DNA from 2 places in the Faecalibacterium longum genome. Region 1 is predicted to be linked to the other one. Evidence: riboswitches for the same ligand, from Rfam matches in the RefSeq annotation. Region 1 holds a riboswitch; the other holds the start of a gene.
The links. Region 1 has a riboswitch for FMN ahead of AAAU26_RS14065 (ECF transporter S component). Riboswitches for the same ligand answer to the same signal wherever they lie in the genome.

Region 1 (14,682 bases):
GTCGTCCGTGCTCCAGCGCCGCGGACAGCGCATCTTGTGCGGCTTTCCCGAACCGCACACAAAAACGAAAAAACAAAAAAGGCGCAAAGTGAATACATCCACTTAAGCGCCTTTGCTTTCGTTGGTTAAAGTATAGTCTTTTTTTGCTTGACTTTCAATCCATAAAGTGCAACAAAAATCAGAGCGGGTCAATCTGCATTTTGGAAAGCTGCACAAACATCGTACTTAAAATCCGTAAATCAGCGGGTCATCAGCAGGAGCAGCGCCGATGCGACGGCCTGCAGGATGAGCCAGCGGGCCACCACCTGCTCGTCGCTCCAGCCCATGCGCTTGCGCACATGGTCGTGCAGCGGGGTGAGGGTGTTCTTGAGGATGCTGATGTGGAGGAAGCGCTTGAAGCTGATCTTCAGGATGCCGAGGCTGCCGTCCACGATGAACACCAGCGCCGCCAGCAGGAAGGCGAACGGGTGGCCGCTTTTGAGGGCCATGATGGCGAGGAAGAAGCCCATGGCGCGGCTGCCGGCGTCGCCCATCAGGAGGCTGGAGGGCTTTGCGTTGGACCACAGGTAGGCCAGCAGTGCGCCGATAAAGACGATGGCAGCGGTGGAGTAGTCTCCCAGCTCCTCGCCGTAAGCCAGCAGGAAGGTGCCGATGCTCACCACCGCGAGGCTGGCGGACAGGCCGTCCACGCCGTCGGTGCAGTTGACCACATTGATGCTGGCCCAGATGAGGATGACGATGAGCAGCAGGTAGAGCGGATAGGCAATGGTGAAAGTAGTGCTCAGGAAGTTGACGCTCGTGCCGTTGAAGTTCAGGTAGGTAACACCTGCCACCACGGCGATGACGAAGTCGATGAGTCCCTTCTTGTACTCGTTCCACGCCGTCTCGGAGGCGTCGTCAAAGTAGCCCGACAGCATGGAGGCGATGAGCAGGACGGTATAAATAAGGTACTCCACCTTAAAAGGCACCACCGCCAGCGTCACCAGCGCGATGCAGAGCACGAAGATGAGTCCGGAACCCCGGGCCTTGCCCTTGGAGAGCTCGCCGTTGACGGCGAAGGCACGGCCATGGTCGTGGGGGAGCTTGTCGTGAAAGACCGAGTCCATCAGGGCGGTCAGGGCAAACGCCAGCAGGAACGCCAGCGCGTCCACGGTCTGCTGGCCGGTAGCTGAAATAAGCTGCAGCATATTTTGAACCTCTTTCAATGATATTCTTCTTACTCCGAGAGTGTATCACGCCAGAGCCAAAAAATCAATCGCCCGGTTTGACAATTTTCCTCCCCGTGCCTATAATAGTAAGATAACTTATCAACACAGAAAACAGGAGACGACATGACACTTTCTTTGGAGCAGCTCTCGGCCCGGATGCGGCAGGGCGAGGACATCCCGCTGTCCGACACGGCCCGCATCGCGCTGGCGCTGAGCATCCCTTCCATTCTGGAGCAGCTGGTGGTCACGGCGATGGAGTACATCGACGCCGCCATGGTGGGCCACATCGGCGCAGAGGCCACCGCCGCCATCGGCATCGTCAGCTCGAGCACCTGGCTGCTCCACGGCATCCTTGTGGGACTGTACACCGCGTTTTCGATCCAAATCGCCCAGTACCTCGGGGCCGACCGCCGGCAGGACGCCCGGGGCGTGCTGCGGCAGTCCATGCTCTTCAACCTCATCCTGGGTCTGGGCGCTGCGGCTTTCGGCGTCGGCATCAGCCGCTTCCTGCCCGGGTGGCTGGGGGCGGACATCTCGCTTCAAGCCGATGCCAGCGCCTACTTCGCCATCTGGTCGGCGGCCCTCCCCTTCACGATGGCCATGGGAATGTACACAGCCATGCTCCGCGCCACCGGCGACGCCCTGACGCCCAGCCTGATCAGCGTGCTGGTCTGTTTGCTGGACGTGGTGTTCAACTTCTTCCTCATCAACCCCACCCGGCAGATCCTGCTCTTCGGCCAGAGCGTCACAGTCTGGGGTGCCGGCCTCGAAGTCCCGGGTGCGGCACTTGGCACAGCGTTTTCCACGACCATCGGCGGTCTGCTGGCGCTGGGCGTCCTGCTACTGCGGGACGGCCCGCTTTGCATCCGAAAGCCCGGCAGCTGGCGCATCACTTCCGCCTGCCTGCGCAATCTCTGGCGGGTGGGTACACCGCTGGCCGCTGAGCGTGCGGCCCTCTCGTCGGCGCAGGTGCTGCTCGTCCGTATCGTCTCGGGCCTCGGCACGGTGGCCATCGCGGCCAACAGCCTCGGCGTCAGCGCCGAGGGCCTCTGCTACATGGCAGGCTACGGCATTCAGGACGCCTCCATCGCCCTCATCGGGCAGGCCGTCGGCGCACACCGCCGGGACATGGCAAAGCGGTTCGCCTGGCTCTGCACCATGATGGGCATAGGCATCATGGCACTGTCCGGCGTGGGGCTCTGGCTCTTCGCCCCGGCCCTTATGGGCATCTTCACGGCAGATGCCGCCGTCATCGCGCTGGGTGCGCAGGTCCTCCGCATCGAGGCTTTTGCAGAACCGATGTTCGGAGCCAGCATCGTAGCAAGCGGCGCGATGCAGGGCGCAGGCGACAGCACAGGCTGCTTCCTGCTGAACCTGTTCAGCATGTGGGGCGTCCGGCTCACCCTCGCCTTCCTGCTGGCTCCCCGGCTGGGCCTCGTGGGCGTCTGGGCCGCCATGTGCATCGAGCTCTGCATCCGGGGCGCGCTGTTCCTCATTCGGCTTGCAAGGGGCAAGTGGCTCGATAAGGGAGCACTGCAATAAAAAAAATAAACCTCTCCGTCATCGCTTCGCGATGCCACCTCTCCTACCGAGGAGAGGCCTTGGCAAAACCGGGAACTTTCCCTTTTCGCCAGAGGCTCCCCTCGATAGGGGAGCTGGCAAAGCCAAAGGCTTTGACTGAGAGGTTTTTCTTTTAATTACTTCCGGCCATGCAGGATGGGAGACAGAGGCTTATAGATGACCATGCAGAGCACGGCGTCCAGCAGACCCTTGACCAGCGTGAAGGGCAGGTTGAAGATGACGAGGCACTTTATGAGGCTGTCGGCAGAGGGCAGGATGGCCTGATACATGCCGAGGATGGCTTCCAGCGGCATATGGTAGAACTCCACATAGGCCGGGTAGGTGATGAAGTAGTTGGAGGGCACACTGAAGACGGCCATTGCGGCGGCACCCGCTACCGCGCCGAGGATGGCGGTCTTGCGGCTCTTATGATGCTTGTAGATGAAGCCCGCCACAGCGGAGAAGACAGCGCCCAGCATAAAGTTGCACAGCTCGCCGACACAGGCAGTGCTGGTACCCTTGACGACGATGTGGAGCAGGTTCTTCATGAAGCTGATGGCCACGCCGTACACCGGGCCGAGGGCGAACGCGCCCAGCAGGGCGGGCAGGTCGGAGAAGTCCATCTTGACGAAGGACGGGATGAGCATCGGGACGGGGAACTCGATGAACATCAGGATGAACGCCACTGCGCTGAGCATGGCGGCAACGGTCAGGTTGTGGGTCGTATCTTTTCTCATAATTTTCCTCCCGGGGCGGCTGCCCCATTCAAATAAAGACTGGAAAGCCCTTTTCTCGCTCGCTGGAACCGGGAAGACAAATGAAAACGCGCCCTGCCATAGCTTACACTATAACAGGGCGCGCACAAACAAATCAAATTGCCTGCCGTTTCTTGCATCCGGACTATACCGTTGGCCCCGGAGTCTCACCAGGTCAGCACTCTTTGGGAGTGGTCGCGGGCTGTACCGCCAGTGGGGAATCGCACCCCGCCCTGAAACGAACTTTCTTCGCAGAGTATAACGCGGCAGGTTTGTCTTGTCAAGCCCTTTTATGCATTTTTTAACAAGCCTCTCCCGATTTGCACCGCTGGCTGTAATATGATATACTGATTTTATTATTCGTCAGGAAGGTATCTGTTTCTATGCTTTTCACCATCAACGATCTCGGCTTTTCCATCGCCGGACTGCTGCTGGAAGGCTGGCTGGCCTTTGCAGCCCGGTGCGTCTGTGCGCTGGCCCTGCTGTTCATCGGCTGGGTCGTCAGCCGCTGGCTGCAAAAAAATCTCTTCCCCCGCCTGCTGAAGCGCAGCTGGCACTTTGCCTTTACGCACCCCCTGCTGGAAAGCTTTGCCCGCCCGGCGGCCCGCATCGCGTGGTACACCGGCATGTATCTGGCCCTGCGCAGCCTGCCCTGGGCCATCCCCGGCCTTGCGGCCCTGCTGCTCAAAGTCTACCGGATGATGCTGGTCTTCCTCATCGGCACCGGCTTCTACCACGCTTCCGGCATCGCGGCTCTGCTGCTGGCCTCGTCCAGCGAAGAAGTCCGCACCAACCGCACCCTGCTCACCCTGCTGGATAAAGTCTACAAAGTAGCCGTCGTGGTGCTCTGCGGCGCGACCATCGCACAGGAGAGCGGCCTGCCCGTGGGCAGCGTCGTGGCCAGTGCCGGTCTTATCGGCCTTACGATCTCTCTGGCCGCACAGGATATGGCCAAGAATTTCTTCAGCGGCGTGGTCATCCTGCTGGACAAGCCCTTCTCCATCGGTGACTGGATCACCGTCGGCGACGTGGAGGGCGAAGTGGTGGACATCAACTTCCGCTCCACGAAAGTCCGGGCCGTGGATAACTCCATCTACATCCTCACCAACAGCACCGTCAGCAGTGCCACCATCAACAACGCTACTCTCCGCAACAAGCGGCTCTACCGCTTCACGCTGGGCGTTACCTACGACACCACCCGACCCCAGCTGGAAAAGCTGATGGCCGACCTCGACGCCATGCTCAAGGCCAGCCCCGACACCTACGAGGACACCGCCTTTGTCCGGATGACCGGCTTCGGCGACTCGAGCATCAACCTGATGGTCTCTGCCTATCTGCGCACTGCCGACCTCGGCGTGTTTTTGCGGATGCAGAACGATTTGAACCTCAACATCATGGACGTGATGAAGGCCGACGGCGTGGATTTCGCATTTCCCTCCACGACGGTCTACCTCGCAAAAGAGAACTGACAGCAAAAAAGCCGATGCAGCTGCATCGGCTTTTTTGCTACAGCGCAATATCCAGCGCCATCATGAGGGCGAAACCCAGCACCACGCTGATGACGCCCGCCGGTTCGTCCTGCTCCACGGCTTCCGGTATCATCTCCTGAGCCGTCACGCAGACCATGCACCCGGCGGCGGCGCTCATGAGCCACGGCAGAGCCGCGCTCACCCAGCCCGCGAGGGCCAGCGCCAGCAATGCCCCCAGCGGCTCCACGAGGCCCGACGCAGCACCGGCGCAGAAGGCTTTCCGTCTCCCCTGCCCGGCCTGCACCAGCGGCAGGCTCACCGCCGCGCCTTCCGGGATATTCTGCAAGCCGATGCCCAGTGCAAGGGCCAGCGCCCCGCTGACGGCCTCCGGCTCACCCTGCAGGGCCAGCGCCGCCGCAAGTCCCACCACCATGCCCTCGGGCAGATTGTGGAGAGTCACGGCCAGCACCACCCGGCCCATCCGGCCATGCTCTTTTGACCCGGTGTGCATCAGCCGTCCGGCAGCCTCTTCCAGCCGCAGCAGGCCCACAGCACCCAGCACCAACCCCGCCGCCGGGGCCAGCCAGACCGGCAGTATCCCGGCCTCCGCCCTCTCGATGGCAGGCAGCAGCAGGCTCCACACGCTGGCGGCCAGCATGATGCCCGCCGCCATGCCGCAGAGCATCCGCCGGGTGCGGGGCTCGTCGGCCCGACGCACCAGAAAGACCCCCGCCGCTCCCAGCGCCGTACAGAGCGCCGGCAGCAGCAGGATGACCGCTGCAAACAGATAGATGTTCACATTGCATTCCCCCTTCCCACCGATGTATGCGGCGGAAAGGGGGAATGTGAAGAGAAAAAGCTCTCCTCATTCCGGCAGCTCATGCAGGGTAAATTCGTTTTTTGTTGTTTCCAGTATTCCCTCATCCCGCATTTTGCCCAGCTCTTTCGAGAGGGCGCTGCGGTCGAGGTTGAGGTGATCGGCCAGGCCCTGACGGTCGAAGGGGATGCGGAAACTTTTGCTGCCCGCCTTCGCGGCCTGATTGGAGAGATACAGCAGCAGCCGTCCCCGGACGGTCTTCGGGGCCGTGCAGAAGATGCGCTCCGAGAGGGCCAGGTTCTTGTGCAGCGAGATGTTGAGCAGGTTCTGCACGAGGACCGGCTGCCACTCGCTGTCCGGGTGAGGTGTGTGGATGAGGACATCCATGTTCAAAAAGAGCACTTCCGTCTCTTCCGCCGCCACCACGTCCACCATCATCGGCTCGCCGCAGAAGGCATAGGTCTCCGCGAACACCTGCCCCGCCGGGACATAGCTCAGGATGCTTCTGTTGCCCCAGAGGTCGATATTCTCGATGTTGACGCCGCCCGCCTGCACGATGCCCACCTCACGGGTGATGCAGCCCGCCCGCAGAAGGACTTCGCCCTTCGCGTAGGTCTTGCAGCGCGCACCGCCGCAGGTAAACATCTCAGCCAGCGCCGTCTCGCCAATGCCCTGAAAAAGGGGCGTTTTCTGTGTTTTCACCCTCAGCGCCCCCTTTTACCGCTTGACGTGGTAGACCTCGAGATAGACGCTCTTGCGCGTCTCATCCAGCGTTTCCTTCAAATCGCGGGAGAACTCCTCATCGTCCAACAGCGCCACCACCTCGGGCGCATAGCGGGTGCCTCTCTGGGCGCGGAATTCGCCCAGCAGCGTATCCACCGGCTTTGCCATCGTGTAGCAGCGGCCGATATTATCGGTGGCCGCGTCCAGTGAGTCGGCCACGGTCAGAGCGTCCACGATGGGCTTGATGTCCGCCGGGCAGGGCGGATAATTTTTCGGGTAGCCGCCGTGTCCGTCGTAGAAGGTATGGTGGTAGAGCGCCGCCGGGGCCAGGTCGTCCTTTCCGCCCACATTGCACAGCAGCTCGTAGCCGAACACCGTGTGCCACTGGATGCAGGTAAATTCCTCGTCCAGCAGGCGGCGGTAGTTGTTGCCGATGTACATGAACACATAGCTCTTGCCTACATCGTGGTAAAGGCCGCACTCATAGGCCAGCTCACATATTTCAATGCGATTGCGGCGGACTTCCTCCACCGTCTTGCAGCCCATGACGCCCACGAACAGCTCGGGCGACTTTTTGAGCATCTGCTTGACGAACATGCGGGTCAGTCCGGCCACCATCATGGAGTGGACATAGGTCGGCTTGTGAGCCACGAGGATATAATTCAGCAGACTGCGGCGGGCTGTTCCGGCCTCGGCCTGCATCTCCACCAGCTCGCGCACGGCACGGCTGACCACACGGGAGTACTGATTCTGGGGTACATTGTTCAGATACCGCAAGCTGCGGTCCATCACTTCTTCGGTGCGGCATGCCATCTCCCTACGGTCGGCAGGCGGCATCTTGACCTCGTAGGCCATCAGATAAGACACCGCCGTGAGGTTCTTGTTGATGCCAGTATCGCTGTAGTCCTGGATGTCGGTGTGGTGGATGATGTCCAACAGCTCTTCCACCACCTCGCGGGCCGTACACCGTCCGGCATGGAAGCAGGCCGCCTTATAAAGATAGCTGACACGCCAGTTCTGCAGCCGTGCCTCCTCGCCCTTATAGAGCACCCGGTCGCGGTAGATGGCTTCCGCCGACTCCATCACCTTGGCGGCGACCACTGGGTCGTTGTAGCGGCGCAGATAGCTCAGCAGCGTCTCCCGGTCCATATGCATCGCATACTCGAATTTGCCCCACGGAAGATCCGGGTCGAGCCGGTGGTAGTAAGGGTCGGTGATGATCCCCATCGCCTTGTCGAATACCTTCATGTATTCGGCGCATTCTTCCGGCGTACTGCGCGGCATGGACATCCGGCTGTTGCCCAGACAGCGCATGATGTAGCCTTTTGTCGTCTTATCAAAGGACTCATACTCCGCAATATAGCCTGCACCCTCCCGAAAAAGGCCGCGCACCTGCGTCCCGTAAGGGTTGATGGCATAGTCGCTGCCCTTGACATTGAGATAGTGGAGTGAAACCGCTTTTTCATACAGATAGCGGACGATGGCAGGCTTGTCGCCCCGGATGCGGGCGTTTTCCAGCAGGAGGCTGTAGACCTTGTAGGCGATACCGCAGTCCTCGCTGCTGGCGTAGTTGAACATCTTGTCAGCAAACTCCTGCAGGCTGGCAATTTCGGCACTCGTCAGCTCCGCAGGCGCACGCTGGAATACCAGCTCATTGAGGATAGCGTTGTTCTCCTTCATGTAGTCGAAGCACTTGATGGCGTTGGACTGGATGGTTTCCAGCAGCTCCTTCGCTTTCATATCCGGGGAGAATTTAGGCTGGGAGAGGGTGCGGACTGTCCTGAGATTTTCAATATAGCGCTCGAATCGTGCGTCCATCCGCTCTCCCCCTTTTCCGTTTTTTCACGCTCTGCTGTTGGCAGAGTCTTGTTTCCCATAATAGTTTATTATACCGTCTTTTCAAGTTAGAATCAACTGATTTTTCCAACCGGTCCGTTTCTGACGCACAAAAAGACTGCCGTGCATCGTCTTTCTGCACGGCAGTCTTGTCAAATCGGATCTTCAGTTACGGTAGCAGCGATCCTGGCCTACCAGCCAGTCCTCGCACAGGCGTTCGGCCTCTTCCCGGCTGCAGCTCACACAGCGGAACAGCCGCCCTTTCAGCGAGCAGTAAGAATAGCGAACTTTCGGCACCCCATTTGCATCCCGGAATGATTCCCATCGTTCCTGTCCCGGCATCAAATAGCTTTGTTCCATAGCTTTCGCGCTTCCTTTCCGGCTGCTCTGGCAGCACAACGTGTTCATTTTATCACGTTTTGGCCGGAAGGGCTATTCGCTCTTTCCACAAAAAGCGCTCTGCATTTTATGGGAGAATGTGCATTGACAAACCGCGATTCAACAGCGTTTCTTTTTCTTCCAGACAAAATACCCGGCGTATAGGACGAATACCGCCAGCGCTGCCAGCGAGACTTTACTGGCCAGGGAATAACCGTCGGCCTGATAGACGAAGTCGATGGTGTTCTCCCCCGCCGGAGCCAGAACGGCCATCAGCCCCTCGTCCACCCAGACAATGTCTGCCTCTTTGCCGTTGACGTAGGCCGTGAATCCATCGTCGTACGGTACGGAGAAGAAGACAAGGTTATCCTTCTTCAGCGTGATCTCCGCATGGAAGCCGGAGTTGGTCATCTGGAAGGTGCTGCAGGCCGAGGCGCGGCGGTCGGCGCAGTCAGAGACGTAGGTGTCGTACCACAGGTCGTCCAGCTTTGCGTCAGGCAGCTTCTTGAGGTACTTGCCGTAGGTTTTGGCGTCCTCTTCGCTGAGCACCAGCGCCCGCATCAGGAGGTTCGCGCGGGTATTTTTAACGGTCGTCTCGTAGGACTCCTCCGTAATATAGTAGTCGTAGGTAAAGCCCATGGGAACGTAGTTCTCGTTCTCGTAGAGCATGAAGCCGTCTTTGGTGTCGTAATAGCTCCATCCGTCGTCCGCAGCGGCGAGGAAATCTTCCTGCTTTTCGGGCGTGGTGATGAGGTATTTCACGCTCAGCAGCCCCCGCAGGGCGTAGTTGGAGATGTCCGGCTCACTGCGGACATCCCGCTTGACGCCCAGTGCCGGGTAGAAGCTGAGGATGCTGGGCGCAGCCGTGCTGCCGAAATATTGCAGGCTGCTCTTGTCGAGCCAGAGGCCGAGGTTGTCGTGGGTCTTGTAGGTATCCACGCGCCAGTCGCCCTCGGGCAGGTCATCCTTGAGCTTGATGGCAGAGGTGTACTGCTCCACAAGGTCGCTGTCGGTGTGCCACTGGCCGAACTTGCCGATGCCGATGTGTACCATGCTGAACACGCAGGCAAAGGCCAGCACCACTGCCGTCATCCGACGTGCAAAGGCCCTGCTCCCCCGCCAGCGGCGGCAGAGCAGGTGGTACAGGATAAGACCGCCGATGCCGAAGCTCAGGACGGCGACATACTGGCCGGGATTCTGCAGCACACCCAGCGACCATTCTTTGGTATCACTGTCCTGCACCGGCACCAGGGCAAACGCCAGCGTCGCGAGCATCAGCCAGCCGATGCCCCGGACCGGGGCGTCCAGCTCGTCGGCAGAGATGTCGGGGCTTTCCAGCGCACTGGCCGTCATGGCGCAGAGGATGAGCACCGGCATGTAGTACCACCGGGCGTAGTAGCTGGAATTGAGGGCGTAGAAGGCGCTGTTGAGCACCGGCACCAGCGCAAAGATGGCGCAGGTGGCGACGATTCGCTTTTTGCTGTCGCCCTTCCGCGCCCGCCAGTAGGCCATCGCGCCGGCCAGACTGCACAGGGGCAGATAGGCCGACATACTCGTCCACTTGATGATGCCCTCCGACCAGATGGAGGTGATGTAGGGCGAATCGGGCGGTAAGATCCAGCTCAGCAGGATGGCCAGATACTGCTGCACCTTCGAGTAGGTCAGAAAGCCCCAGCCCGACGACAGGTCGATGGTGCGGGGGTTCTGCAAAATGCTGAGTACCGCCGGCCAAAGCAGGACGAAGCCCAGAGCCGCGCCCAGCAGGCTCTCAAACGCCAGCCGGACGAAGAGTCGGACATTCATCGGGAAATCTTTCGTCGTCAGCTTGCAGATGAAGTAGATGACGAGGAAGAGGACCTGTCCGATGAAGAAGAAGTAGTTGTTAAGCAGGTTGACCCCCACCCAGAACGCGAAGAGGCCGTAGTGCTCTTCCTGCTCGTAGAGCGTTTCGTCCAGCGCCCAGAGCATCCACGGGAAGAGGGCCACCACGTCGATAAAGTGGTTGAAGAAGACATTGTAGATGCTGAAACCCGAGAAGGCATACAGGCAGGCGCCCAGCACCGCGTGATCGGAGCGGCGGACATAGCGGCAGAGGTAGCGGTAAGCGCCGCCGCCCGCCACAGCAAATTTCAGCACCAGCAGCGGCACCATGAGGTAGGGCAGCCAGTTCTGGGGGAAGATGAGGGACAGCCAGAAGAACGGCGAACCATACAGGTAGAACGAGTAGGCGTTCATCGCGCCGCTGCCCAGGTCGGTGGCCCAGGAGAAGGTGCTGCGGGCCGCGTCGGCCATGCCGTCCGGGTAGCCTGCCCCCTTGATGAAGCCGTTCATATAGCGGTAGAAGCTGATCTGCTGGCTGTTGAAATCGCCCGCGTAGTGGAAAAATCCACCGTCGATGATATAGAACGGCAGGAAGAATATCGCCGCCGTGAGCGCACAGAGCAGCATGGTGCGGAGCATCTGGTCCCGCCGCCCCGGCATATTGAGCAGCCGGGCATTTCCGGTCTGATTTTTTGAATCGTCCATTGTCTATCCTCTTTCCCCGCCCGGAGGGGCGGCACAGGCCCATCGCCCGCATCGTTCTCGCGTTCCAGTATAGCACGCGGCTGTGTGGAAAAAAAGAATTTTTGTGTTTTGCTTGACATTCGCCCGCCGGGCGGGTATAACCCTCTCAAAGACACTTCAAGGAGGCTGACATGAAGCTATACCCGTTCAGCGCCCTTCTGGCGCGGATGAAGTACATCACCCGGTGGAGTCTGATGCACTCCACCCGCCCGGAATCCCTCAGTGAGCACACCTGCGACACTGCCCTGCTGGCCCATACCCTCTGCCTCATCGCGCGGCGGTACACCGGCACGCCCTGCCGCCCCAAGACGGTGGCGGTGGCGGCGCTCTATCACGATGCACCCGAGATCATCACCGGCGATATGCCCACGCCGGTCAAGTACAGCAGCCCCGGCCTGCGGGACGCCTATAAGGCGCTGGAGGCCGAGAGTGTGGATTCCATGACCCGTCTGCTGCCGCCGGAGCTGGCCGAGGAGGTCAGCCCCTTCATCACCGGCAGCCTGCTGACCGCCGAGGAAAAGCGGCTCCTGAAAGCTGCTGACCGGCTCTCGGCCCTCATCAAGTGCATGGAGGAGCAGCGCAGCGGCAACCACGAATTTGACGCCGCGCTTCGTCAGCAGCGGGAGGCACTGGAAGGGATGCACTGCCCCGAGGCCGACTGGTTCATGGCGCACTGCCTCCCCTGCTTCACCCAGAACCTCGACGAGCTGACCCGCAGCGAATGATCACGGGAAGGGGACTTCCCGCACGTCGTCCGGGTCCAGCCCGGCCTTGCGCTGCTCTTCGAACACCGCCGCAATAAGCTCGTCCAGGTCTTCCAGGCGGGACAGGGTGCAGCAGTAGCGGCGGAGGGCGGCAGCGCCCTTGAGGCCCTTCATATAGTGCATGGTCTGGGCGCGGGCCTGAGGCATGGCGGTGTATTCGCCCTTCTGCTCCACCATCTCTTCCACCTGACGGCGGAGGGCGTTCATCCGGGCCTGCAGGTTCGGCTCCTTGGGAGCGGGCAGGCCCTCGATGGCGGCGTTCACCCGCTCGAAGAGCCACGGGTCGCCCAGCGCGGCACGGGCGATCATGACGCCGTCGCAGCCGGTATGCTGCATCATCTCCACGGCATCTTCTGCCGTGTGGATGTCGCCGTTGCCCAGCACAGGCACCTTCACCGCCGCCTTGACCTTGGCGATGATGTCCGGGTCGATGCCCGGGGTGTACATCTGCTCCCGGGTGCGGGCGTGGACGGCGATGAGTTCAGCCCCCGCCTGCTCGCAGGCTTTGGCGCACTCCACCGCCGTGATGTGGTCGGCGTCCCAGCCTTTCCGCATCTTGACCGTCACCGGGCGGGTGGTGTGGGCCTTGACCTGCTCGACGATGCGGCCGCAGAGGTCGGGATCCAGCATCAGCTTGCTGCCTGCACCGCCCGAGACGATTTTCGGGGCCGGGCAGCCCATGTTGATGTCCAGAAAGTCGAACTCGTATTCTTCAATGGCCGCTGCAGCCTCGCCCATGATCTGGGGTATCTCGCCGAAGATCTGCACGCCGTAGGGTGCGCCGTTGGGTTCGGCTTTGAGCAGGCTGACCGTTTTGTGGTCGTGGTAGACCAGCGCCCGGCTGGACACCATCTCGCTGACCGTAAATCCTGCGCCGTGCTGGGCCATCAGCCGACGACAGGGCGCGTCCGTAAAGCCCGCCATCGGGCCAAAAACTGCCCGGTGGGGCAGGGTGATATTTCCGATTTTCAGAGAATCCATCTTATCCCTCGTTTTGCTTGACAATGGCTTGCAAAAGCTCTATACTATAAACAAGAAAGGCACTGCCTGCGAATGGTCAGCGTCCTTCCGGCTTTAGATCAAAAGAAATGACCGCAAGCTTTGGGGGCGTGGCGGTCATTTCTTTTTGCTGTTAAAAATGGTCCAGCTGATCTGAAACGTGATGTAGATCGCTCCGCCAAGAAGCGAGAGCAGCAATACGACCTGTTCAAACGTCATGGAACATCCCCCCTTTCGCACCATGCGTCAGGGGATAGCAAAAAGTTCACCTCCCCGGCGCAGGGCCGGAAGGGCGTGACCACCTACATTGCAGACAGTACCTTGCTGCACCGGCAGCACCTATAGAATATCATATTTCCCGCACGAATACAACACCCCGGCTTCCTGCAGGCCGGGGTGTTCGTCTTGTCTATCGCAATTTCTCCTGCTATACTTAGGGCAAAGGAGCGGCGGGCAGACCCCCGCCGGAGAAATGGCTATGGAGTATCGTGATTGGACGAAAAAAGACGGCAGCGGGCGGGACATCTCCACCTCGCTGCTGGGCTACGGGTGTATGCGCTTTCCCACCCTGCCGGATGGCCGCATCGACGAAGTACGGGCCGAAAAGCTGCTGAACACTGCCCGGGAGGCGGGCGTCAACTACTTTGACACCGCTTTCCCCTACCACGGCGGTGAGAGCGAACCTTTCGTGGGCCGGGTCATTGCCAAGTGGCCTCGGGAGAGCTTCTACCTCGCCACCAAGCTGCCTGTGTGGAGCTGCAAGACCCTCGACGAGGCCAAAGACATCTTCGAGAAGCAGTTCGAGCGGCTGGGCGTGGACTACATCGACTTCTATCTGCTGCATTCCCTGCACAAAGCCCGCTACGATGCGGCCAAAGAGATGGGCATTGTGGACTGGCTCTGGGAGCAGAAGGCCGCCGGGCGCATCCGGAATTTTGGCTTTTCCTGCCACGACAACGCGGCGGGCTTCGAACACATCCTGCGCGACCAGCCGTGGGACTTCTGCCAGCTGCAGTACAACTACCTCGACACCGATGACCGTGCCGAGGAGATCGCAGGCGACCGGGGCTATGCTCTTACCGAAGAACTGAATGTTCCCCTCATCATCATGGAGCCCATCAAGGGCGGTACGCTGGCACAGCTGCCGCCGGACGCTGCCGCGCCGCTGAATGCACTGGACGCCGACGCCAGCGCGGCCTCGTGGGCGCTGCGCTGGGTGGCCAGCCACAAAAATGTGAAGGTCGTCCTCTCCGGCATGAGCGCAGAAGACCAGCTGGACGACAACCTCGCCACCTTCGGAGATTTCCGCCCCATGACCGACGCCGAGAACGCCGCCATCCGGCAGACTGCCGACGTCCTGCGCAGCCACATCAAAATCGGCTGCACCGGCTGCCGCTACTGTATGCCCTGCCCCATGGGCGTGGACATTCCGGACAATTTCAGCATCTGGAACAAGCTCGGGATGTTCGGCAATAAGGACGCCATCCGCCAGCAGTGGACAGCCTGCTTCCCGGATGCCGAAAAGGCCATTCACTGCGTCCGCTGCGGCAAGTGTGAGGCCATCTGCCCCCAGCATCTGCCGATTCGGGACTCTCTTGCAAAGCTCCA
Region 2 (14,682 bases), on a different contig from region 1:
CCGTGTAACCTTGGGAGCCTTTCTCTCTGGCGACAGCACCCACTTCTTCGTGTCCTCGATCATCCGCATATCTTCCTTGCGGGTCTCGGTGCGTACCACGTCCGTCACGACCTCCACCGCCTTGTCATAGGCCGCAGCCGAAACATTTTCCAGCAGGGTCTCCATATCCGAAACTTTCAGGGTCAGTTCGTCCAGCTTGCTCTGCTGGGCGGCAAGCTGCTCCTTCTGCTTGGCAAGGATGAAGTCCTGCTTTTCGAGATACTTGCGGTTGCCGTACTCCGCTTCTTCCTCCAATTCCAGACCATGACGTTTGGCGATTTCAAACAGCATCTTCCGGCAGGCTGCATCGAAGGTGATTTTGCGGTTGTTGCGGCGGCTGAGGGGCTTGTCCGGGTCGGGCAGGTTGAAGCCCAACACTTCCAATGCCTTTTCCTGCTGGGGTGCCACCTCGCCGTACTTGTTCCCGCAGTCGAACACATGACGCTCGTGGATGTGGGGTGTGCTTTCGTCCAGATGCAGCGCCCAGTCCAGAACGTGAACGTGTTCGCCAAACTTAGTCTTGAACTCGTCAATGAACTCGGTGACGATGTTCAGCAAGTCCTCTGCCGAAGCGTGTTCATCCAGCGTTCCAAGTTGGTAGATGGTCTCTTCCGGACAGGTCTTGCGGCTGGACAGCAGGTCAGGAATGGAGCGGTTGCGCTCCGTGTGCCGGATCTTGGCGTTGCGTTCGTTCTGGCTTTCAACAAAGGCCGTGTAGTGGGTTTCGTAGAACTGCCGTTCCACATCCGAGAAAGTCGCAGCCAAATCATCCGGGTCTTGCGGGTCGAGAGCCGAACGGAAACCGTGAAAGCAGTCCCAGTAGATGTTGCCCTTGGCTCGTTCCGGGTCGATGTGCTCACTGTTAGCAAGGTTAAAACTGCGGTCATTGTGCTTTGGGTTATAGGTGCCGTGTGCTCCGGCTCGTCCATTGTGTCGTGTTAACTTCAGATAGACATCCCTCCGTTTCAACATCTTGGCAGGGAGAACGCAGCAGCGAAGCTGCTGAATCTGCCGCCGTTTTGCGCCAGATAATACCCAGTAGCATATGACGCACAGCATCATATCACTGGGGCAAAGGGCTGCACCCTCTGCACTCCTGCACCGGGCAAGCTGACAAGCAACGATTTGCGAATCCCTGCCCGCAGCTCGTCCGGCTTTTTCAGTGGGTCATTTTGACCCACTGGTTTTGCCTGTTACCAAAATGGTAACAGGCAGATAGACGGTCTGATAACGGCCATCTCACACTGATTCCCATTTTGGGGATTTGGGTGGATGCTGGCAAGTGCCGCTTTCCGGCACTTAACGCTATGGGGTTGGTTGGTGGTCGTTTTGACCACCAACCAAAGCCCCTTATATGGCGCGTTTTCGGTCAATCGCTGCGTACGTGCGTACAGAGAAAGCCGACTGCTGCGTACACACGTACGCAGCAAAACACCCAAATTCTCCTTTATAGGGGGTCATACTCGCCAACTGTTGGGAGTAAGGTCGGGCTGCACAAGGGCTTCAATGCCGATAAAGCCCCGGACACGCCGCCCGGACGAATTGACGATGTTGTTGGTGGATTCCAGATTATACCTGCGCTGGTTGGCGATCAGCGCATCGCTGAACCCTCTGGCCTTGATCGCATTCAGGCTGTTCTCCTCGCACCACATCTTGTAGACCTCATACAGCTCTTTCGAGCTGGTGCAGGCATCCGCCTTCAGGCGGATGTAGCCCTCGGATTCGAGGAAATCAAACACATTGTTGTTGTCCCGCTTCACCAGTTCCCGGTTGCGCTTGGCACGGTCACTCTCGGTGAACTGGAAGCCATTCTTCACCAGCCGCTGCAAGCCCTCAAATGCCCACAGCAGGATGCCCTCGACCTCTGCCGCCATCTTCTCGGCAATGTCCGGGTCATCCACACGAGACAGGGGCTTATCCTTGGTGGTCAAGATGAGCTGACGACGATAGAAACCGTCCGAGCGGTCATACAATGCCTGCAAATCGCCATTGCTGAACGCCAGCAGGCGGGCGTACATCCAACCCTGATAGCTCTGCTTGCCCTTGCGCTCCAAGTCCATCTGCCCCTGTGCGGTCACGATGGACTTGACATAGTTGGTCTGGCGCAGGGCTTCCATCCGCATATCGTCGTCCACGCAGAGCAGGGTGTGCTCCAGGTCAGCACGGGCGAAGCGGTTCTCCGAGATCTTGCCGATGCTGCCATCCTTCATGTTGCAGCCGAACAGCCGGGACAGCACCACACCGATCTGCGACTTGCCCTCGCCGCCGTTGCCCTTGATGACCATCATGCGCTGGCCCTTATTGCTGGGAATCAGGCAGTAGCCGATGAACTCCTGCACGGTGGGGATGTCCTCCGGGTAGAGCAGGTCGGACAGAAACCGCAGCCAGTGGACGGGCTGGGCGGCTTTCGGGTCATACTTGACAGGCAGGCGGTTGCGCACGATCTCCGGCTTGCCCTCCTGAAAGGTACCGTCCAGATACAGGGTGCCGTTTGCCAGTGCGATGCGGTCGGTGACAGGCGGAAAGTCCTCCACCTGTGCCGCCAGTTTCAGCACGTCCACCACATTGGTGACCTTCTTGGCAAGGTTCGCCCCGACGTATTCACGCATCATCTCGAAGATCTCACACCGCAGGGGCATGGGGTCCACCATTCTGCCGTCCGGGGTGAAAAATGCGCCATTCGAGTAAAGCAGTTGGTGGATGCTCAGAAAATCGTCACAGAACAGGGATTCGTTGAAAAAACCTTTCTTGAACCATGCAGGGGTAAAATTACTCATAGGCACACCGTCCTTTCTTGGCGTTACGGAAAAACGATGTGATCATTTTGAGCACATCGTTTTTCTCCGCAACTGGGAAATCAACATCCTGCCGTTCTCCCTGCATGGCTTTCCTGCCCCCTTCCGGCGGCGTTTTCCGGCTCTCCCACTTGGGGGTCATCGCCGGGTATCCCATGCAGACGGTCATGCGGTTTTCAAGGTTCAACAGGCAAAACGGCAACAAAAAAGCCGTCACAAAACAGACCAGCCATGCCTTCGCTTTTTCTGGAAGGTCATGCTAGTCGGTTATGTAACGGCTGAAAGCCAAAATGTTCAGCCCCGCAGGGTCTGAACGAATATGTAAAAATATGTTATATTCAATTGTTGGGATAGATTACCACAAAAATCGAGCCGTGTCAACAAAAAGTTTTGGGAATACGCTGATTTCGGCAGGGTGCAAGAAAAAGCAAGGGAAACTTTGGCAAAAAGAGAGAGGGCTGGACGACGCCTACCCTCTTGACAAGGCAATAATAGTCAAAAAGTTTCGTACCCATCTTCATCCCGGTTTCGTCCCGGTTTGCAGAATGCCCTTGCAATCCGAAAGGAGCCGTGCTATAATGCCGCTGTAATTGAATCAGAAATCTTCAGGGCAGGGTGCGATTCCCTACCGGTGGTACAGCCCACGAGCCGTAAGGCATGATTCGGTGAAACTCCGAAGCCGACAGTACAGTCTGGATGAAAGAAGATACCAAGCGCAGAGCCCGCACGGTTCGGCGCTTGTGGAGGCTGCTCTGGGATGCGTTTGCATTCTGGAGCTTTCTTTTTTGCACAAGGGTCCCTTGTGTCTTTTCGGCTTGCCCTGAACGTTTTTGTTCAGGGCTTTTTCTTTTGGAGGCAACACGATGAACGACAAAGAGTATATGCGTCTGGCTTTGCAGCTTGCAAAAAAGGGTTGCGGATGGACATCTCCCAACCCGATGGTGGGTGCCGTGGTCGCAAAAGAGGGCAGGATCATCGGACAGGGCTGGCACCAGAGATACGGTCAGGCTCATGCGGAGCGCAATGCGCTGGCATCCTGCACCGAAGATCCGCAGGGAGCGACCCTGTATGTGACATTGGAGCCGTGCTGCCATTACGGAAAGCAGCCGCCCTGCGTGGATACGATTCTGGACGCGGGCATTCACCGGGTGGTCGTGGGTTCTGCTGACCCGAATCCGCTGGTGGCTGGAAAAGGAATTGCAATCCTGCGCGCACACGGCATAGATGTGACCGAAAATGTTCTGCAAGAGGAATGCGATGCGCTGAACAAGGTATTCTTCCACTATATCACCACAAAACGCCCTTTCGTTTCCATGAAATACGCCATGACGATGGATGGAAAAATCGCCACATACACAGGCGCTTCTAAATGGATCACCGGGGAAATTGCCCGGAATCATGTTCAACGGCAGCGACACCGATTCCGCGGCATTATGGTGGGAGTCGGAACCATCCTAGCAGATGACCCGCTGCTGACCTGCCGGATAGAGGGTGGCCGTGATCCCGTCCGGATCATCTGTGATACACATTTGCGGACACCGCTGCAATCACAGGTGGTCATGACCGCCAAACAGGTTCCGACCATTCTTGCGACCTGCTGCGGCGACCCGGAGAAGCAGGCGGCATATCAACAGGCCGGGTGCCGGGTCCTTTGTCTGGAAGCGCATTGCGGTCATGTGAATCTTCTGCAACTGATGGAACAGCTGGGGCAGGAGCAGATCGACAGCATTCTGCTGGAAGGCGGCGGAACCTTGAACTGGTCTGCACTGGAAAGCGGCATCGTGCAGCAGGTACAGGCTTACATTGCCCCGAAGCTGTTCGGAGGAAGGGATGCCAAAGTACCCATTGAGGGTGCAGGTGTCCCGCTTCCGGATGCTGCATTCCGCCTGAAGAACAGCCGATTGGAACAGCTTGGCAAAGATTTCCTGATCGAAAGTGAGGTGGAGTACCCGTGTTTACCGGAATCGTGGAAGAAGTCGGAACAATAAAATCCATCAATCGGGGACAGCATTCTGCCGTACTGACTGTTCGTGCAAAAACGGTTCTGGAAGAAACCAGAATCGGTGACAGCATCGCCGTCAACGGCATCTGTCTGACCGTCAGGCAGCTCTTCCCGGATAGCTTTGCTGCGGATGTCATGCACGAGACCTTGAACCGCTCTGCACTTGCACAGCTCACCGTTGGAAGTGCTGTCAATCTGGAACGTGCCATGCCGGCCAACGGACGTTTTGGCGGACACATCGTAGCAGGCCATGTGGATGGCGTCGGACGCATTGCTAATATCCGAAAAGACGATACGGCTATCTGGTACACCATTCATGCAGATCCTGCAATCCTTCGCTATGTCGTTGAAAAAGGCTCTATCACAATAGACGGTATCAGCCTGACCGTGGCTGCGGTGGAACCTACGGGCTTTTCCGTGTCCACGATACCGCACACCGTCCGTCAGACGAACCTGAACCAACGGCACAAAGGGGATTTTGTCAATTTGGAAACCGATGTTGTTGGAAAATATATCGAGAGGCTGCTTCCATCAGAAACACCGAAGCAAAACACGCTCACAAAAGAAATGCTGCTGCGCTGCGGCTTTTAAGGAGAGTTTACGATGAACTTCAATACCATTCCCGAAGCTTTGCAAGACCTGAAGCAAGGAAAAATCATTCTGGTAACGGATGACCCCGACCGTGAAAACGAGGGGGACTTCATCTGTGCTGCCGAATTTGCCACCACCGAAAACATCAACTTTATGGCGACCCACGGCAAAGGTCTGATCTGTATGCCGATGTCCGAGGCTTTCGTCCAGAAGCTGCAATTTCCGCAGATGGTGCAGTATAACACCGACAACCATGAAACGGCATTTACGGTGTCCATCGACCACGTTTCTACTTCTACGGGCATTTCTGCCGCAGAGCGTTCCATTACGGCGATGGCTTGTGTGGACGATCACGCAAAAGCAGAAGATTTCCGCAGACCGGGCCATATGTTCCCCCTTCTGGCAAAAAAGAACGGTGTGTTGGAGCGCAACGGTCACACGGAAGCAACCGTTGACCTGTGCCGTCTGGCAGGGCTGAAAGAATGCGGCCTGTGCTGCGAGATCATGCGGGAGGATGGCACGATGATGCGCACCGCTGAACTGGCAAAGCTGGCAGAGCGTTTCCAGATCAAATTCATCACCATCCGTGATTTACAGGAGTACCGCAAGTGTCACGATAAACTGGTCGATCAGGTGACGGCAGTGAACCTGCCCACCAAGTATGGCACCTTCAGAGCTTATGGTTTTGTGAGCCGCCTGAACGGAGAGCATCACATTGCACTGGTAAAAGGTGACATTGGCGATGGAAAGGATATTCTGTGCCGCGTCCACTCGGAATGCCTGACAGGAGATACATTTGGCTCTTTGCGTTGTGACTGCGGCCAACAGCTGGCCGCTGCCATGACGCAGATCGAAAAAGAAGACCGGGGTATCCTGCTCTATATGCGGCAGGAAGGCCGGGGCATCGGTCTGATCAACAAGCTGCGTGCCTATGAACTTCAGGAGCAGGGCATGGATACGCTGGAAGCCAATCTCGCTCTTGGGTTCCATGGAGATGAACGGGAGTATTATCTCGGCGCACAGATCCTCCGGGAACTTGGCGTAAAAAGCCTGCGCCTGCTTACCAATAACCCGGACAAAGTATATCAGCTCTCCGAGTTTGGGCTGGAGATCTCCGAGCGCGTACCCATTCAGATGACGGCGACCCCGTATGACCTGTTTTACCTGAAAACGAAGCAGGCACGGATGGGGCATCTTCTGGAATATTAACAACGAAAGAGGTATTTAAAAATGAAAACATTTGAAGGTAAGCTGGTTTCTCAGAACATCAAGGTCGGTATCGTAGCTGCCCGCTTCAACGAATTTATCACGTCCAAACTTCTGAGCGGAGCAATGGATGGTCTGCTCCGGCACGATGTGCAGGACGCTGATATTCATGTTGCATGGGTTCCGGGTGCTTTTGAGATCCCACTGGTTGCCTCTAAAATGGCAAAAAGCGGAAAGTATGATGCTGTGATCTGCCTTGGTGCCGTGATTCGCGGTTCTACCAGCCATTACGACTATGTGTGCAATGAGGTTTCCAAAGGCATTGCCACGGTCTCGCTGGAAAGCGGGGTTCCCGTCCTCTTTGGTGTTCTGACCACCGAAAACATCGAACAGGCCATCGAGCGGGCAGGCACCAAAGCAGGTAATAAAGGCTATGACTGTGCAGTCAGTGCCATCGAGATGGTAAACCTGCTCCGGGAAATGGATACCGCCGCAGAGTAAAATACACGCAGGAGTTTGCCATGATCGTTATAAAGACCCGACAGCCTGACCCGGAATTAGAGCAGAAGATCCGGATGCTTCTGGAACGAGAGCACATCGAGGCAGAGCAAATATCCATTGATTCATGGGAGAAGTTGGTTCTTCCGGGGCTTACACTGGACGGAATGACCCACGAAGTGTCGTGCAACGGCAGAAAAGTCTCCCTTACACGACTGGAGTTCGATTTGCTGCTGATGCTTGCCTCCCACGAAGGACAAATCTTCTCAAAAGAAGAGCTTTTCCGTGCTGTGTGGGGACAAAACTGTGACGACACCTTAAAGGTCGTGGCAAATACCGTTTCCAATCTGCGAAAGAAGCTGGCCGGCTGCGGTAGCTTTATCCGCACTACCCACGGCGGCTATGCTTTTGTAAGCCAAAAGGAGAACGACCCGGCATGACCAGGATCTTATTTATTTGTCTCGGAAATATCTGCCGAAGCCCGATGGCGGAGTATGTGATGAAAGACCTTACGTCCAAGGCAGGACTATCCGAGCAATTTGAAATCGCATCAGCCGCCACCAGTGCATGGGAAATCGGAAATCCGGTCTATCCTCCTGCACGGCAGAAGCTGGCAGAACATGGCATCGACTGCAACGGCAAGACCGCCCGGCAGATGACCCGGCTGGATTATGCACGGTATGATCATCTGATTGGCATGGACGAAAGTAATCTGTGCGACATCCTGCGGCTTGTCGGCGGAGACCCACAGCATAAAGTCTCGCTGCTGATGGCGCATACGGATCATCCCCGTGAAGTGGCAGACCCATGGTTCACGGGAGATTTTGAAGCCACATGGCAGGATATACTGGAAGGATGCACGGCATTGCTTGAGGAACTGCGCTAAATTGGCGTAAATTTTGGCGTATGCCAAATCAGGAGTGTTTGACACTTGCCAACGACAAATTGATTTAACCACAGGAGAAGTTGCCTGTCAGCATAAAATCTCTATACGAAACAAAAAGCGGCAGCTACGTTGTATTTTCACAACATAGCTGCCGCATTTTTGCGTTTGGGGTTCAGTGTACCTACTACACCAATCCGCCTATTCGATTCTTACACCACACCGCTTTGTAAGGCTCCTTTTCGGGAAAACGTCCCAAAATTGGTGTAGTTGTGGTGTAGTACCGCAGATGTTGCTTGAAATCCGTTCAAAATTTCATCGTACCTGCGTTTTAATTTTGTGTTTTACTGCTCAATCGGCTTCATCGTGGGGAACAGCAGCACGTCACGGATAGAAGCGCTGTCCGTCAGCAGCATGACCAGACGGTCAACACCGAAGCCGAGGCCGCCCGTGGGAGGCAGACCGTACTCCAGAGCGTTGACGTAGTCGTAATCGACCTGTGCCTTGCAGTCGGGCTCGATGGCCTTGCGCTCGGCGACCTGACGCTCGAAGCGGCCCTTCTGGTCGATGGGGTCGTTCAGCTCACTGAAAGCGTTGCCGTACTCGGTGCAGTCGATGAAGTACTCAAAACGCTCGGTGAAAGCGGGATCATCCGGCTTGCGCTTGGCCAGCGGGCTGATCTCGACGGGGTAATCATAGATGAAGGTGGGCTGGATGAGCTTGTCCTCGACGAAGGCGTCGAAGAACTCGGCCAGGATGGCGCCCTTGGTGGGAACCTCGGGCAGCTCCACATGGTGCTCCTTGGCAGCGGCGATGGCGTCCTCATCGGTCTTCCAGTCGTTGAAGTCAACGCCGGAATACTTCTTGACGGCCTCGATCATGGTCAAACGCTCCCAGTGGCCCATGTCGATCTGCTTACCCTGATAGGGGATGACCAGGCTGCCGCAGATCTTCTGAGCGAGGCGCTTATACAGCTCCTCCACCAGGTCCATCATACCGTGGAAATCGGTGAACGCCTGATACAGCTCGATGGTGGTGAACTCGGGGTTGTGCTTGGGGTCCATGCCCTCGTTGCGGAAGATGCGGCCCACCTCATAGACGCGGTCCATGCCGCCCACGATGAGGCGCTTCAGGTACAGCTCCGTCTCGATGCGGAGCACCATGTCCATGTTCAGGGTGTTGTGATGGGTGTAGAAGGGACGTGCGGATGCACCGATCTCGAACGGGGTCAGGATGGGGGTATCGACCTCGAGGAAGCCCTTCTCGTCCAGATAAGCACGAATCTCCTTCAGGATCTTGCTGCGCTTGACAAAGGTCTCCTTGACCTCGGGGTTTGCGATGAGGTCAACATAGCGCTGACGATAACGCATCTCGGTATCGGTCAGGCCGTGGAACTTCTCGGGCAGGGGGCGCAGGCTCTTGGCCAGCAGAGTGATCTCCTCGGCACGGGCGCTCAGCTCACCGGTCTTGGTGCGGAACACCTCACCCTTGACGCCGATGATGTCGCCCACGTCCAGCTTCTTGAAAGCAGCGTAAGCGTCGTCGCCCAGCTCGTCACGGCGGACGTAGAGCTGGATGTCGCCCTTATCGTCGCGCAGATGGGCAAAGCTTGCCTTGCCCATGACGCGCTTGGACATCAGACGACCGGCCAGTGCGACCTTCTTACCGCTGTCGGTCTCGTTGGGCAGGTCCTTGAACTCTTCCTTCAGGTCAGCAGAGTAAGCATCCTGAGGGAACTTGGTCAGGGTAAAGGGGTCGTGGCCTGCAGCCTGCAGGTCTGCCAGCTTCTGGCGGCGCACCTGCACCTGCTCGCTCTCAGACAGGCCCTGTGCGGGGTTCTTCTTCTGTTCTTCCATAATTTCCTCCCGCTTGGCTCAGTTTGCAGAGTGGGTGATGCCCAGCACCTTGTAGTTGACGGTATGGCCGGTGGGCAGCAGGACTTCGGCGGTGTCGCCGACAGCCTTCTCCAGCAGGGCGTGGCCCACAGGGCTCTCGTCGCTGATCTTGCCGTTCAGGGGGTCAGCCTCGGTGCGGCCCACGATGTCGTACTCCTCGACCTCGTCCTCACCCTCCATCTGGATGGTGACGTGAGTACCGACAGAGACGTTCTCAACGCTCAGCTCGCTCTCGTCGATGACGACAGCGTTCTTGACCATCTGCTCCAGCTCGGTGATGCGGTTCTCGACCAGACCCTGGGTGTTCTTGGCCTCATCGTACTCGCTGTTCTCGGACAGGTCGCCGTGGCTGCGGGCTTCCTTGATCTCTTCTGCCAGCTCCTTGCGGCGGACAGTCTTCAGGTATTCCAGTTCCTCCTGCATTGCCTTCAGGCCAGCAGCGGACATCTTGATCTCTTGTGCCATTTGGAAATCTCCTTATCTATTTTTTGGGGTACGGCAGAGTGTCATAAAACATAAAACCGCACACGAATGCCATTTTGACCTATTCATTATAATAGCAAGCCGCGGCCTTGTCAATAAAAACTGCCGCCCTGCGGGCCAAAAAGGCCGCAAAAAAGCCCCGCCGACAGAGGGAAGTGCCGACAGGGCTTGGAAAATGTCTTATTCAGTCGTCTGCGGATTCATCCAGATTGCCCAGCTTCCTGGCCTGCTCGACCACGGCGGGAACCAGCATCTCAGGCAGGATCTCGTAGCGGGCGAACTCGGTAGTGAACCAGCCGCGGCCCTGGGTGGTCTGACGGATGAAGGTGGTGAAGTTGGCCAGCTCAGCCAGAGGCACTTCGGCGATGATGGTCTGCAAGCCGTCCTCGTCGGGCTCCATGCCCAACACGCGGCCGCGGCGCTTGGTGACATCGCCCATGATGTCGCCGGTATTGTCGTTGGGAACATGAGCTTTCAGGGTGTGGATAGGCTCGAGGATGACAGGGCCAGCCTCGGGCATTGCGGCCTTATAAGCCAGCTTTGCAGCCATGATAAAGGCCATTTCGGAGCTGTCCACGGGGTGGTAGCTGCCGTCCAGCAGGGTGGCTTTCAGGCCGACCACAGGATAACCGGCCAGCACACCCTTCTCAGCGGCAAGGCGGACACCCTTTTCAACAGCCGGGAAGAAGTTCTTCGGCACGCTGCCGCCGAACACCTTCTCTTCGAAGACGACCTGCTCGCTGTCGCAGGGCTCGAAGTTGATGACGACATCGCCGAACTGGCCGTGGCCGCCGGTCTGCTTCTTATGACGGCCCTGCTTCTGGCAGGCCTTGCGGATGGACTCGCGGTAAGCGATACGCGGAGCCTCGAGGCCAATTTCCACGCCGAACTTATTCTTCAGCTTGGCTTTGACCACGTCGAGGTGCTGCTCGCCCAGACCGCCGATGATCTGCTGATGGGTCTCGGCGTTGTTGACGTAGCTCAGGGTGGGGTCTTCTTCCATCAGACGGGCCAAAGCGCTGCTGATCTTGCCCTCGTCGCCCTTCTTGGCGACGGTGACAGCCATGAACAGGCTGGGCTTCGGGAAGACGGGTGCGGGCAGCTTGACCACGCGGGAAGCGTCGCAGAGGGTGTCGCCGGTCTTTGCGCTGACCAGTTTTGCCACAGCGCCGATGTCACCGGCACCGATGCTCTCGGCCTCAGTCTGCTTCTTGCCCATAACAGTGAGGGGCTTGCCCATCTTCTCGGTCTCACCGGTGCGGGCGTTGACGAGAGAAGCGCCTGCGGTGATCTTACCGCTGACGACGCGCAGATAGCTCAGCTTGCCCACGAAGGGGTCGGCCACAGTCTTGAAGACGTAGGCAGCGGTAGGCTCGCTCTCTGCACAGGTCAGCTCGACGGGTTCGCCGTTGGCATCCTCAGCCAGAACGCTGTTGTGCTCCGGGCTGGGCAGCAGCTTATGCATATTGTACAGCAGCATATCCAGAGCCTGCTGGTTGACAGCGCTGCCGCAGAACACAGGGGTGATGAGGCCATCCTTGACGCCCTTGCGCATACCATCGACGATCTCTTCGGTGGTGAATGCCTCGCCGCCGAAGAACTTCTCCATCAGCTCGTCGTCGGTCTCGGCGATGGCCTCGCTCATAGCCTCGATAAGGCCCTGGAAGCGGTGGCCGATGTCGGGCAGATCGACCTGCACCTGCTTGCCGCCCTCATACTTGAAGGCTTTCTGGCTGAACAGATTGATGTACACGGGGGTGCCGTCGTCGAGCTTCGCCGGGACGACGCAGGGGCAGACGGTGGAGCCGAACTTTATCTTCATGTCCTCGAGAATCTTGAAGTAGTTCGCGTTCTCCAAATCGCACTTCGAGACGAAGACCATCGTTGCCTTGCCGTTCTTGCGGGCCAGCTGGAACGCTTTTTCCGCACCGACGGTCACGCCGCTGCGGCCCGACACGCACACCAGCACACTCTCGGCTGCACGGATGCCCTCGTACTCGCCTGCCTCAAAGTCGAACAGGCCCGGAGCGTCGATGAGGTTGTACTTGATGCCCTCATACTCCACCGGCACGACCGATGCCGACAGACTGGCCTTCCGCTTTGCTTCCTCGGGGTCAAAGTCCGAAATCGTGGTGCCGTCCTCGACCCGGCCCATACGCTCGGCAGCGCCCGAAAAATAGACCAATGCCTCGGTCAGCGTCGTTTTGCCGCTGCCGGCATGGCCTGCGATCAAGATATTACGGATGTTGTTGCTTGCGTATTTCATATCGGTTTTTCCCTCATTTCCGCCGCACAGAGCATTCTCTCTGTTTTTGTGGCATATTTTACAAAGATAATACCACACTTCAAACGATTTTTGAATATTTCATTTGAAATTTTCGGCTTTTACCCTGCCAAACTTCCCAGCTTTGTTTTGTGCATTTTGCCTTGAGGGCAAATATTTTATTGTAAAAGCTGCCGTAGCACGCTATAATAGGGCCACCGAACCCAATTTTTATGCAGAACAAGGAGCACCACACGATGAAACGCACGGATTACATCAACTGGGACGAATACTTCATGGGCATTGCCCTGCTCACGGCCATGCGCTCCAAGGACCCCAGCAGTCAGGTGGGCGCCTGCATCGTCAGCCCGGAAAACAAGATCCTCTCTCTGGGCTACAACGGTATGCCCATCGGCTGCGACGACGACGCTATGCCGTGGGAGCGGGAGGGTGAGCCGCTGAATACGAAATATATGTACGTCTGCCACGCTGAGCTGAACGCCATCCTCAACAGCGCCCACAACAACCTCAAGGGCGCGCGGGTGTACGTCACCCTCTTCCCCTGCAACGAGTGTACCAAGGCCATCATCCAGTCCGGCATCGCCGAGGTCGTCTACTACAGCGACAAGTACCACGACACCGATTCCAGCGTAGCTGCGCGGTTCATGTTCAAAAAGGCCGGCGTCCGGCTCACCCCCTACCAGCCCAGCGGGCGGAAGGCGGAGCTGGAGTTGTAAGATGTTAAATTTTTTCATAGCACCTTGATTTTTGCATTGGATCGCAATTTTGACAGGTGCGTCAAGTGCTTCCTCTTGACCCCACCTTTGCTCTGTATTATAATAGGGTCTGTGAAAGTATAAATATTCAAATTTTGGCGCATAGAGAGGAATATATACAATGAATCTTACGAACCGCAGCTTTTTGAAGCTTCTCGATTACACTCCCGAAGAGATCGAAGGTCTGCTGGACCTCGCCGCCGACCTGAAGGCAAAGAAAAAGGCCGGCATCCTCCACGATGCTCTGCGCGGCAAGAACATTGCCCTTATCTTCGAGAAGACCTCCACCCGCACCCGTTGCAGCTTCGAGGTCGCCGCCCACGACCTGGGCATGGAAGTCACCTACCTCGACCCGTCGGGCAGCCAGATCGGCAAAAAGGAGTCCATCGCCGACACCGCCCGGGTGCTGGGCCGGATGTTCGATGGCATCGAGTACCGCGGCTACGGCCAGAGCATCGTGGAAGACCTGGCCCACTACGCCGGTGTGCCGGTGTGGAACGGCCTGACCAACGAGTTCCACCCCACCCAGATCCTCGCCGACTTCCTCACCATCCGGGAGCACTTCGGCCACCTCAAGGGCATCAACTTCGTTTACTTCGGCGACGCCCGCTACAACATGGGCAACAGCCTGATGGTGGGCTGCGCCAAGATGGGCCTCAACTTCACCGCCTGCGCCCCCAAGAAGTACCAGCCGGACGCTGCACTGGTGGAGCAGTGCAAGGCCACCGCCGCCGAGACGGGTGCGACCATCTCCTTCGAGGAAGACCCTGCCAAGGCCGCAAAGGGCGCAGACGTCCTCTACACCGATGTCTGGCTGTCTATGGGCGAGCCGGTCGAGGTCTGGGCCGAACGCATCAACGACCTGGCCGCATATCAAATCAACCAGGACCTGATGAATATCGCCGGCCCCAAGGCCGTGTTCATGCACTGCCTGCCCGCCTACCACGACCACAAGACCACCGTGGGCAGGGAGATGGGCGAGCGCTTTGGCCGCGACGCGATGGAGGTCACCGACGAAGTCTTCGAAGGCCCCCAGAGCATCGTCTTCGACGAGGCCGAGAACCGGATGCACACCATCAAGGCTGTCATGGCGGCCACGCTGGGCTATAACGGCTGATGGGCGGAGGACACGTTTCGCGCCCCGATTTCGGGATGCCGCAGCCCGACCCGGCCCACCCGCTGACGGAGTTTTACTGCCTGTTGCAGCGGGCCTTAGACCGGGAGGGCGTGTTTGCCCTGCCCGCGCTGTAT

Region 2: it holds a riboswitch for FMN, as region 1 does, so the genes downstream of both, ribD (bifunctional diaminohydroxyphosphoribosylaminopyrimidine deaminase/5-amino-6-(5-phosphoribosylamino)uracil reductase RibD) here and AAAU26_RS14065 (ECF transporter S component) in region 1, are expected to answer to the same signal.

What each region holds. Positions count from the first base shown of each region.
Region 1 is NZ_JBBNIH010000177.1:39,367-54,048, reverse strand. It holds gene AAAU26_RS14075 (MraY family glycosyltransferase) at 240-1,187, opposite strand; gene AAAU26_RS14070 (MATE family efflux transporter) at 1,332-2,750, shown strand; gene AAAU26_RS14065 (ECF transporter S component) at 2,906-3,505, opposite strand; FMN riboswitch at 3,648-3,768, opposite strand; gene AAAU26_RS14060 (mechanosensitive ion channel family protein) at 3,907-4,992, shown strand; gene AAAU26_RS14055 (ZIP family metal transporter) at 5,030-5,665, opposite strand; gene AAAU26_RS14050 (Crp/Fnr family transcriptional regulator) at 5,858-6,511, opposite strand; gene AAAU26_RS14045 (HD-GYP domain-containing protein) at 6,527-8,350, opposite strand; gene AAAU26_RS14040 (DUF3873 family protein) at 8,534-8,728, opposite strand; gene AAAU26_RS14035 (YfhO family protein) at 8,867-11,272, opposite strand; gene yfbR (5'-deoxynucleotidase) at 11,443-12,036, shown strand; gene dusB (tRNA dihydrouridine synthase DusB) at 12,037-13,056, opposite strand; gene AAAU26_RS14020 (aldo/keto reductase) at 13,553-14,682, shown strand, end outside.
Region 2 is NZ_JBBNIH010000157.1:9,367-24,048, reverse strand. It holds gene AAAU26_RS09985 (plasmid recombination protein) at 1-1,101, opposite strand, end outside; gene AAAU26_RS09980 (DNA primase family protein) at 1,497-2,816, opposite strand; gene AAAU26_RS09975 (hypothetical protein) at 2,809-3,051, opposite strand; FMN riboswitch at 3,432-3,546, shown strand; gene ribD (bifunctional diaminohydroxyphosphoribosylaminopyrimidine deaminase/5-amino-6-(5-phosphoribosylamino)uracil reductase RibD) at 3,698-4,822, shown strand; gene AAAU26_RS09965 (riboflavin synthase) at 4,786-5,427, shown strand; gene AAAU26_RS09960 (bifunctional 3,4-dihydroxy-2-butanone-4-phosphate synthase/GTP cyclohydrolase II) at 5,440-6,636, shown strand; gene ribH (6,7-dimethyl-8-ribityllumazine synthase) at 6,658-7,134, shown strand; gene AAAU26_RS09950 (winged helix-turn-helix domain-containing protein) at 7,155-7,571, shown strand; gene AAAU26_RS09945 (low molecular weight protein-tyrosine-phosphatase) at 7,568-8,017, shown strand; gene lysS (lysine--tRNA ligase) at 8,359-9,870, opposite strand; gene greA (transcription elongation factor GreA) at 9,889-10,374, opposite strand; gene AAAU26_RS09930 (elongation factor G) at 10,577-12,658, opposite strand; gene AAAU26_RS09925 (deoxycytidylate deaminase) at 12,913-13,392, shown strand; gene argF (ornithine carbamoyltransferase) at 13,553-14,548, shown strand; gene AAAU26_RS09915 (hypothetical protein) at 14,548-14,682, shown strand, end outside.